One region of the Actinosynnema sp. NPDC050436 genome, then DNA from elsewhere that is predicted to be linked to it. Evidence: riboswitches for the same ligand, from Rfam matches in the RefSeq annotation. Region 1 holds a riboswitch; the other holds the start of a gene.
What was found. A riboswitch is a leader RNA that binds a small molecule or an ion and turns the genes downstream of it on or off. The one in region 1 is predicted to bind thiamine pyrophosphate.
Positions count from the first base shown of each region.

Region 2: it holds a riboswitch for thiamine pyrophosphate, as region 1 does, so the genes downstream of both, AB0I60_RS26200 (thiamine ABC transporter substrate-binding protein) here and thiC (phosphomethylpyrimidine synthase ThiC) in region 1, are expected to answer to the same signal.

Region 1 covers NZ_JBFAJV010000016.1:96,274-100,459, forward strand. Annotated here, with positions in the region: gene thiD (bifunctional hydroxymethylpyrimidine kinase/phosphomethylpyrimidine kinase) at 1-415, opposite strand, end outside; gene thiC (phosphomethylpyrimidine synthase ThiC) at 415-2,064, opposite strand; TPP riboswitch at 2,054-2,176, opposite strand; gene AB0I60_RS30760 (hypothetical protein) at 2,823-3,575, shown strand; gene AB0I60_RS30765 (LysE family translocator) at 3,462-4,058, opposite strand; gene AB0I60_RS30770 (peptide deformylase) at 4,101-4,186, opposite strand, start outside.
Region 2 covers NZ_JBFAJV010000011.1:266,716-270,901, forward strand. Annotated here, with positions in the region: gene ychF (redox-regulated ATPase YchF) at 1-53, shown strand, start outside; gene AB0I60_RS26190 (mannosyltransferase) at 369-1,589, shown strand; gene AB0I60_RS26195 (4a-hydroxytetrahydrobiopterin dehydratase) at 1,545-1,838, opposite strand; TPP riboswitch at 1,869-1,985, shown strand; gene AB0I60_RS26200 (thiamine ABC transporter substrate-binding protein) at 1,973-3,007, shown strand; gene AB0I60_RS26205 (iron ABC transporter permease) at 3,091-4,186, shown strand, end outside.

The DNA.
Region 1 (4,186 bases):
TCGCACGCGGGAAGAGGCTGGTGCGCAACGCTTCCAGCGCCGCGTCGGCCAGCAGTTGGTCGCCGTGCATCGACGCCGCGACCGGGTCGACCACGAAGGGGATCGACTGTCCGATGTGGACCTTGTCGCACGCTTCGGCGACGGCCTCGATGATGGCGGCCGACGCCAGCATCCCGGTCTTCGCCGCGTTCACGCCGATGTCCGTGGCGACCACCTCGATCTGCGCGGCCACCACCTCCGGCGGGATCTCGGTGTAGCCGGTGACGCCCAACGAGTTCTGCACGGTCACCGCGGTCACCGCCGTCATGCCGTGCACACCGCACGCGAACAGCGTGCGCAGATCCGCCTGGATGCCCGCACCACCGCCGGAATCGGACCCGGCGATGGTGAGGACGCGCGGCGGTGTCACCGCCATCAGTCGACCACCGGGAGGTAGACCTTGTTGCCCTGGTGGGAGAACTCGGTGGACTTCTCCTCCATGCCCGCTTCGATCGCCTCCACAGTGGACAGACCGTGCTCCTCGGCGTACCGGCGGACGTCCTGGGTGATCTTCATGGAGCAGAACTTCGGCCCGCACATCGAGCAGAAGTGAGCCGTCTTGGCCGGTTCGGCGGGCAGCGTCTCGTCGTGGAACGAGCGCGCCGTGTCCGGGTCCAGGGCCAGGTTGAACTGGTCCTCCCAGCGGAACTCGAAGCGGGCCTTCGAGAGCGCGTCGTCCCAGTCCTGCACGCCGGGGTGCCCCTTGGCCAGGTCGGCCGAGTGCGCCGCGATCTTGTAGGTGATGACGCCGGTCTTCACGTCGTCGCGGTTCGGCAGGCCCAGGTGCTCCTTCGGCGTGACGTAGCAGAGCATCGCCGTGCCCAGCCACCCGATCTGCGCCGCGCCGATCGCCGACGTGATGTGGTCGTACGCGGGCGCGATGTCGGTCGCCAGCGGGCCGAGGGTGTAGAACGGCGCTTCGCCGCACCACTCCTCTTCCAGCCGGACGTTCTCCGCGATCTTGTGCATCGGGACGTGACCCGGTCCCTCGATCATCACCTGCACGTCGTGCGACCTGGCGATGTGCGTCAGCTCGCCCAGCGTGCGCAGCTCGGCGAACTGCGCCTCGTCGTTCGCGTCGGCGATCGACCCCGGCCGCAGGCCGTCACCCAGCGAGAACGTCACGTCGTACGCGCGCAGGATCTCGCACAGCTCCTCGAAGTGCGTGTACAGGAAGCTCTCGCGGTGGTGCGCGAGGCACCAGGCGGCCATGATCGACCCGCCGCGCGAGACGATCCCGGTGACCCGCCGCGCGGTCATCGGCACGTACCGCAGCAGCACGCCCGCGTGGACGGTCATGTAGTCGACGCCCTGCTCGGCCTGCTCGACGACCGTGTCCCGGTAGACCTCCCAGGACAGCTTCGCCGGGTCGCCGTTGACCTTCTCCAGCGCCTGGTAGATCGGCACCGTGCCGATCGGGACCGGTGAGTTGCGCATGATCCACTCGCGCGTCTCGTGGATCCGCTTGCCCGTGGACAGGTCCATGATCGTGTCCGCGCCCCACCGGGACGCCCACACCATCTTCTCGACCTCCTCCTCGATCGAGGAGGACACGGCCGAGTTGCCGATGTTCGCGTTGATCTTGACCAGGAACTTCTTGCCGATGATCATCGGCTCGGCCTCGGGGTGCCGCCGGTTCAGCGGGATCACCGCGCGGCCGATGGCGACCTCGTCCCGGACGAACTCGGCGCTCATGCTCTCGCGCGCCGCGATGTAGGCCATCTCGGGCGTGATGATCCCGGCCTTGGCGTACGCGAGCTGGGTCACCGCCCCGTTGACCGGCTCGCGCGCGGCGATCCAGTCCGCGCGCAGCGCGGGAAGTCCACTGTGGACGTCGATGGTGGCGTCGCTGTCGGTATACGGACCGGAAGTGTCATAGAGATCGACATGTTCGCCGTTCGTCAACTCCACCCTGCGGAACGGGACGCGCACGCCATCGGCCACCTCGCGGTAGACCTTGCGCGAGCCGGAGATCGGCCCCGTGGTGACGCTGGGTTTCACCGAACGGTCGTCAAGTGCCGTCACGACATTCCTCCCTACGCCGGCATTACCCGGTCAGGTTCAGGCGGTCGGCGGCACCGGATCTCTCCAGCCGCCCTCTCAGCCCGCTCAAGCGCGAGCTCCCGCGATGTTGAGTTGTCCTGCCGACCATAGCCACGCAGTCGTCCCGATGCCAAGGCTCTGTGCGGACGCGCTCGCCCATCGGGGGTGCGACTGGCCACCTGCGGGGGTGGGCGGGCGCGGTTCGACGCGCGGCTCAACACGCGGGCGGCTCAACGCGCGGGCGGCTCAACGCGCGCGGTTCGACACGCGTGGGTGTGCGCGACACACGCGGGTGCGCGGGCGGCTCGACACGCGCGGGCGGCTCGGCACGCGCGGGTGGGTGCGACCGGCGCGGGTGTGCGCGCACAGGCGGTCGGCGGGTGCGTGCGAGTGCCGCCAGAGGCCACGAGTGGGGCCGGCAGGGGACTGGGCTGGGGGCTGGGACTGGCTGGGGATCGGGCTGGGTGGAGGGGCCGGGTGGAGGGGCCGGGTGGAGGGGCCGGGTGGAGGGTGGCTGGGGTGGTGGTCGGGGCGGGGTCGGATGGTTCGGGGGTTCGCGGGATCCTCGTTTCAAACCGAGTTCTGAGAACAGTGTTTCCGTACACTTTCATGTTTTCTTCACTCGGTTGAGTGGGGTGTGCGCCGAACGGCGGGGGTGTTCGGGGAGCGGGGCGGTGGGTGCGGGGATTGGGGTGTCGTGCGGATGCCAAGCGGGTGGGTTTGCGCGTACCTTTCTCCGCGTGGCTGATCACCAGCCGTTCCCGCCCGGCGCGCGGCGCGTGGCACGCCCCGCTGTCGTTTCGGCCTGCCCTTCGTGCGGGGACCTGGCCGGGCGGGGGTATCCCGGGTGCCGGTTCTGCGTCGAGCTGGTGGACCAGTACTGGCTGCTCGACTGGCAGGAGCTGCTCGCCGCCGAGAAGTTGACCGAGGGCGGGGCGGGGGAGCGGGAACTGGCCGAGCTGGTCCTCGCCGACGAGATCGGGCGGCACCCGTGGACCTGCACGGACTGGGCCATGACGCTCGTGTCCTGCCCGCACTGCGGCCGGGAGCTGGGCACCGGTCCGGTGGACTGCGTCCGCTGCGCGACGGCGGACGCGCTCCGCTGGTCCTGGGACCACGTCGGCTTCCCGGACGCCATCACGGCCGAGGAGCACGCCTTGCGGGTCGCCCGCGCCGTGCTCCGCGCACCGCACCGACGCCGGCCGACCGTGGTCGACGCCTGGCGGCTCCTGCTGCCCTTCCTGCTCGTCGGCGAGCTGCCGACGGTGGGCCAGGTGCAGCGCATCCGCGCCCACGTGATCGCGGGCGGGTACGCCGACCTGGCCCTGTGCACCTCGCACGTCGAACTGGCGGGCCTGCCGGAACTGCCCTGGCGGCGGTCAGCGCGGGTCGAGGACCAGGCGAAGGCCCAGCGCGACCAGGACGCCTCCGGAGACGCGCTCCAGCACCCGCCGCACCCGCGCGCGAACGAGCCAGCCGCGGACCCGGTCTAGGACGCCGACCACGACCAGGTACCACGCGGTGTCCACGGCCACCCACACCAGCGCGAACAGCAGCAGCGCGCCGCGACCCGCGTCCGCCGGCAGGAACTGCGGCAGGAACGAGATCGCGAACACGCCCAGCTTCGGGTTGGCCAGGTTCACCACCAGCCCCGCGCGGAACGCGTGGCCGGCCGGCGGTGCCTCCGGCAGCGGCCGGCCCGCCGAGCGGATGGCCTTCACGCCCAGGTAGACCAGGAACACCGCCCCGGTGATCCGCAGCGCGTGGTAGGCCACCTCGGACGCGGTGAGCAGCACGGACAGGCCGAGCGCCGCCGCCACCGCCCACACCGCGACCGCGAGCTCCATGCCGAACACCGTGGCCAGCGCGTGCGCGCGCCCCCGGACCGACTGTCGCAGCACCAGCGCCGTACCGGGGCCGGGCGACAGCGCGATCAGGAAGGACGCCGCGACGAAGGCGGCCAGGTTGCTCCACATGGTGCCATCGTCGACCCGCCGTCCACCGCTTTGTCGCAGCGGTCAGTCGTCCTCGTCGGCGAACGGGTCCTCGGAGGTGGCCGGGTCCCAGGACAGGCCGGGCACGCCCCAGCCGTTGGCCTTGAGCA
Region 2 (4,186 bases), on a different contig from region 1:
AGGACTACGTGATGGCGGACGGCGACGTGGTGGAGTTCCGCTTCAACGTCTGACCCGTCGCACGGGGTCGCCGGCCGATGTCGGCGGCCCCGCGGCTCAAGACCCCTGGCAGCGAACGGGCCCCCCGACGCCGTGCGCCGGGAGGCCCTGGTGGTGCCACGTCAGTTGGTCACGACGTCAGCTCACGTGGTTGCGGCTGTGCCGGGCGAGCGCGAACACGCCCCCGGCGGTGGCCAGCATCCCGAGTGCTGCGACGGTGAACACGACGATGTCGGCGGTCATGCGAATCCCCTTGCGTTGATCTCCCACTCGTCTTGACGTCCGGGTACCCCGTTTCGTGGCCCGGCAGTCGTGCAATTCACACGATCGTGGAGGTACTGGCTGTGCACCTGCGGGCTGTGGAAGCTCGGGTCCTCGCCGTCGCGCCGTGGCTGTTCGGGCTCTCGCTGGCCGGCCACCTGGTGATGGTGGCGTTCCAGACCCAGATGACCATGATCGACCTGATGGTCTACCGGAACGGTTCGCCGGAGCTGTTCACCGGCGAGCTGTACCAGTGGCGGCTCAGCGAGTTCTCCGACAAGTTCGCGCTGCCGTTCACCTACCCGCCGTTCGCGGCGTTCGCGTTCCTGCCGCTGTCGTGGGTCTCGTGGGAGGTCTCGCGCTGGTTCTGGCAGCTCCTGTGCCTGTTCTGCCTGTGGTTCCTGGTCCGCAAGTCGCTGCACCTGGTCGGCAGCACCGACCCGCGTCGCGCGATGCTGTGGACGGCGCTGTTCGTCTGGGTCGAGCCGGTGCGCACCACGCTCAACTACGGCCAGGTCAACCTGGTCCTGGCCGCGCTGCTGGTCGGCACGGTCGTCAGCGCGAAGCCGTGGGTGGGCGGTGCCGGCGTCGGCCTCGCGGCCGGGATCAAGCTCACCCCCGCGATCACCGGGCTCTACTTCCTGGTCACCCGCAACTTCAAGGCCGCCGCGTGGTCCGTCGCCGCGTTCGGCGGCACGGTCGGGATCGGCTACCTGCTCTCCGCCCGCCAGTCGAACCAGTTCTGGTTCGAGCTGCTCGGCGACGCCACCCGGGTCGGCCCGGTCGGCTCGGCGATCAACCAGTCGCTGCGCGGCGCGCTGTCCCGCACCGTCGGCTACGACGTGCAGACCGGTCCGGTCTTCCTGGTCGGCGCGGCGGTGGCGGTGGCGCTCGCGGCGTGGGCGCTGCACCGCGCGGTCAAGGCCGACGACACGCTGGCGATGATCGTCGCGGTGCAGTTCCTCGGCCTGCTCGTGTCGCCGATCTCGTGGAGCCACCACTGGGTGTGGGCGATCCCGGCCCTGCTCTGGCTCGTCTACGGCAAGGCCCGGGGTCGCCTGGTCACCGCCACCGCGTGGGCGTGGCTGCTCGCCATCGGCAGCTACCTGATCTCGATCCTGCTGATCCTCCAGGAGTCGATCTGGATCATCCCGCGCCCGTGGTACCTGTCCCTGCTCGGCTGGGTCTACCCGGCGGTCGGCCTGCTCACGCTGGTCGCGATCGCCGTGTCGCTGCGGCGGACCTCACCCGAGCGCGTCGAGGACGCCGTCGATCTCGCCCGCCAGTGACACGTCCAGCGCGGTGATCCCGCCGGTGGAGTGCGTGCTGCACCGGAAGGTCAGCGTGCGGTAGCGGATGTCGATGTCCGGGTGGTGGTCGTCGTTCTCGGCGATCTCCGCCACCCGGTTCACCACCTGGATCGCCCGCGCGAAGCTCTCCAGCTCCGCCGTGCGCACGAGCGCGGCGTCCCGGGCCGTCCAGTCGGGCAGCGAGGACAGGGCGGCGGTCACCTGGTCGTCGGTCAGCAGCTCGGCCATGCCCCGATCGTCCCACCGCGTCGCGTAGGGTGCGAGCACCACGGGAGTCCGGTGTTGCGCCGGGCTGAGAGGAGGGCTCGCAAGCCCTCGACCGTCCGCACCTGATCCGGGTCATGCCGGTGTAGGGAGAGATGATGCTTCGACGTGTGCTGACCGCCGCCACCGCCGGGGTCGTGCTGACCGCGTGCTCCGTCACCGCCGGGGACCCGCCGCCGCCCGGCGAGCGGGTCGTGACGCTGGTCACCCACGACTCGTTCGGCGTCTCGCCGGAGGTCCTGGACGCCTTCAAGGCCGAGACCGGGATCACGGTCAAGCCGCTGGCCTCCGGTGACGCCGGCGAGCTGACCAACAAGCTCGTGCTGACCAAGGGCAACCCGATCGGCGACGTGGCGTTCGGCGTCGACTCGACGTTCGCGTCGCGGGCGCTGAAGGAAGGCGTGTTCGCCGAGCACGCCTCGCCCGAGGCGGGCAAGGGCGCGCAGCGCTACCAGCTCGACCCGCCGAACCGGCTGCACGCGGTGGACGTCGGCGACGTGTGCGTCAACATCGACGTGGCCGCGTTCAAGGACCTGGGCGAACCGAAGACCTACGCCGACCTGGCCGACCCGAAGTACCAGGACAAGCTGGTCGTCGAGGACCCCGCCACCTCCTCGCCGGGCCTGGCGTTCCTGCTCGGCACGGTCGCCGAGTTCGGCGAGTCCGGCTGGCCGGAGTACTGGTCGAAGCTCAAGGCCAACGGCGTCAAGGTGGTCAGCGGCTGGGAGGAGGCGTACACCCAGGACTTCTCCGGCTCCAGCGGCAAGGGCCCGCGCCCGGCCGTCGTGTCCTACGCGTCCTCGCCGTCGGCCGAGGTCGGCGACGACGGCACGCCGCGCACCAAGGCGCTGCTCGACACGTGCTACCGGCAGGTCGAGTACGCGGGCGTGCTGAACGGCGCGAAGAACGCCGACGACGCGCGCAAGGTCGTGGACTTCCTGCTGTCGGAGAAGTTCCAGGCGGACGTGCCCGGCAAGATGTACGTCTACCCGTCGCGCGAGGGCGTGGCGCTGCCCGAGGCGTGGACCAAGGCAGCCCCGCTGCCGCAGGAGGCGCGCACCCTGCCCGCGAACCAGGTGGACGCCAACCGCGAGCAGTGGGTCCAGCAGTGGCGCACCCTGGTCCAGGGCTGACCGCTGCCCGCCCGACCCCGCCGGTCGGCCGGCGGACCGGCCGCCCGGCACCCGGCGCGCGGCTGGGCTGGGCGCTCGCGGGCCTGCTGCCGCTGGCGTTCCTCGGCGTGTTCTTCGCCTGGCCGGTGGCCGCGATCATCGGCCTGGGCCTCGGCGACGGCGGGGTGTGGCCCGCGCTGGTCGACCCGCGCACGTCGGGGCTGATCGGGTTCACGCTGGGCCAGGCGGCGGCGGCCACGGCGCTGGCCCTGCTCACCGGGCTGCCCGTGGCGTTCCTGCTGGCCAGGTGCCGGGTGCGCGGCTCCGGTGTGGTGCGGGCGGCGGTGATGGTGCCGTTCGTGCTGCCGACCGTGGTCGTCGGGCTGGCGTTCCGGGCGCTGTGGCCGGACGGCGGGGTGCTGCCGATCGTGCTGGCGAACGCGTTCTTCAACGTCGCCGTGGTCGCGCGCACCGTCGGCGGGCTGTGGGCCCGGGTCGACCGCCGGGCCGAGGACGCGGCGCGGGCGCTGGGCGCGTCCCGGCTGCGCGCGTTCACCTCGGTGGTGCTGCCCGCTCTGGCCCCCGCGATCGGGTCGGCGGCGGCGGTGGTGTTCCTGTTCTGCGCCACCAGCTTCGGCGTGGTGCTGGTGCTCGGCGGCGCGCGGTACCGCACCCTGGAGACCGAGATCTACCTGCGCACGGTCGAGCTGTTCGACCTGTCCGGCGCGGCGGCGCTGTCGCTGGTGCAGATCGCGGCGGTGCTGGCGGTGCTGCTGCTGGGCGGCGCGGCCCGCCGACGGCGCGAGCGGGCGCAGGCGCTGCGGGTGGAGAGCACCCGGCGACCGGCCGGCGGCGAGTGGGGCGTGGTCGCGGCGGCGTGGCTCGTCGTGGGCGCCCTGCTGCTCCCGGTGGTGGGCCTGGTGGTCCGCTCGCTGTCCGCCGGCGACGGGTGGAGCCTGGCCGGGTACCGGGCGCTGGCCGGCACGGGGGAGCGCGGGACGCTCGCCGTGTCCGGGTGGCAGGCGGCGGTCAACTCGGTGCGGGTGGCGACGGACGCGACCCTGGTGGCGCTGGCAGTCGGCGTGCTGTCGGCGGTGGTGCTGGTCGGGCTGCGCCGGCACGGCTCGTGGTTCGCCGAGGCCCTGGACACGGCGCTGATGCTGCCGCTGGGCGTGTCGGCGGTGACGGTCGGCTTCGGCT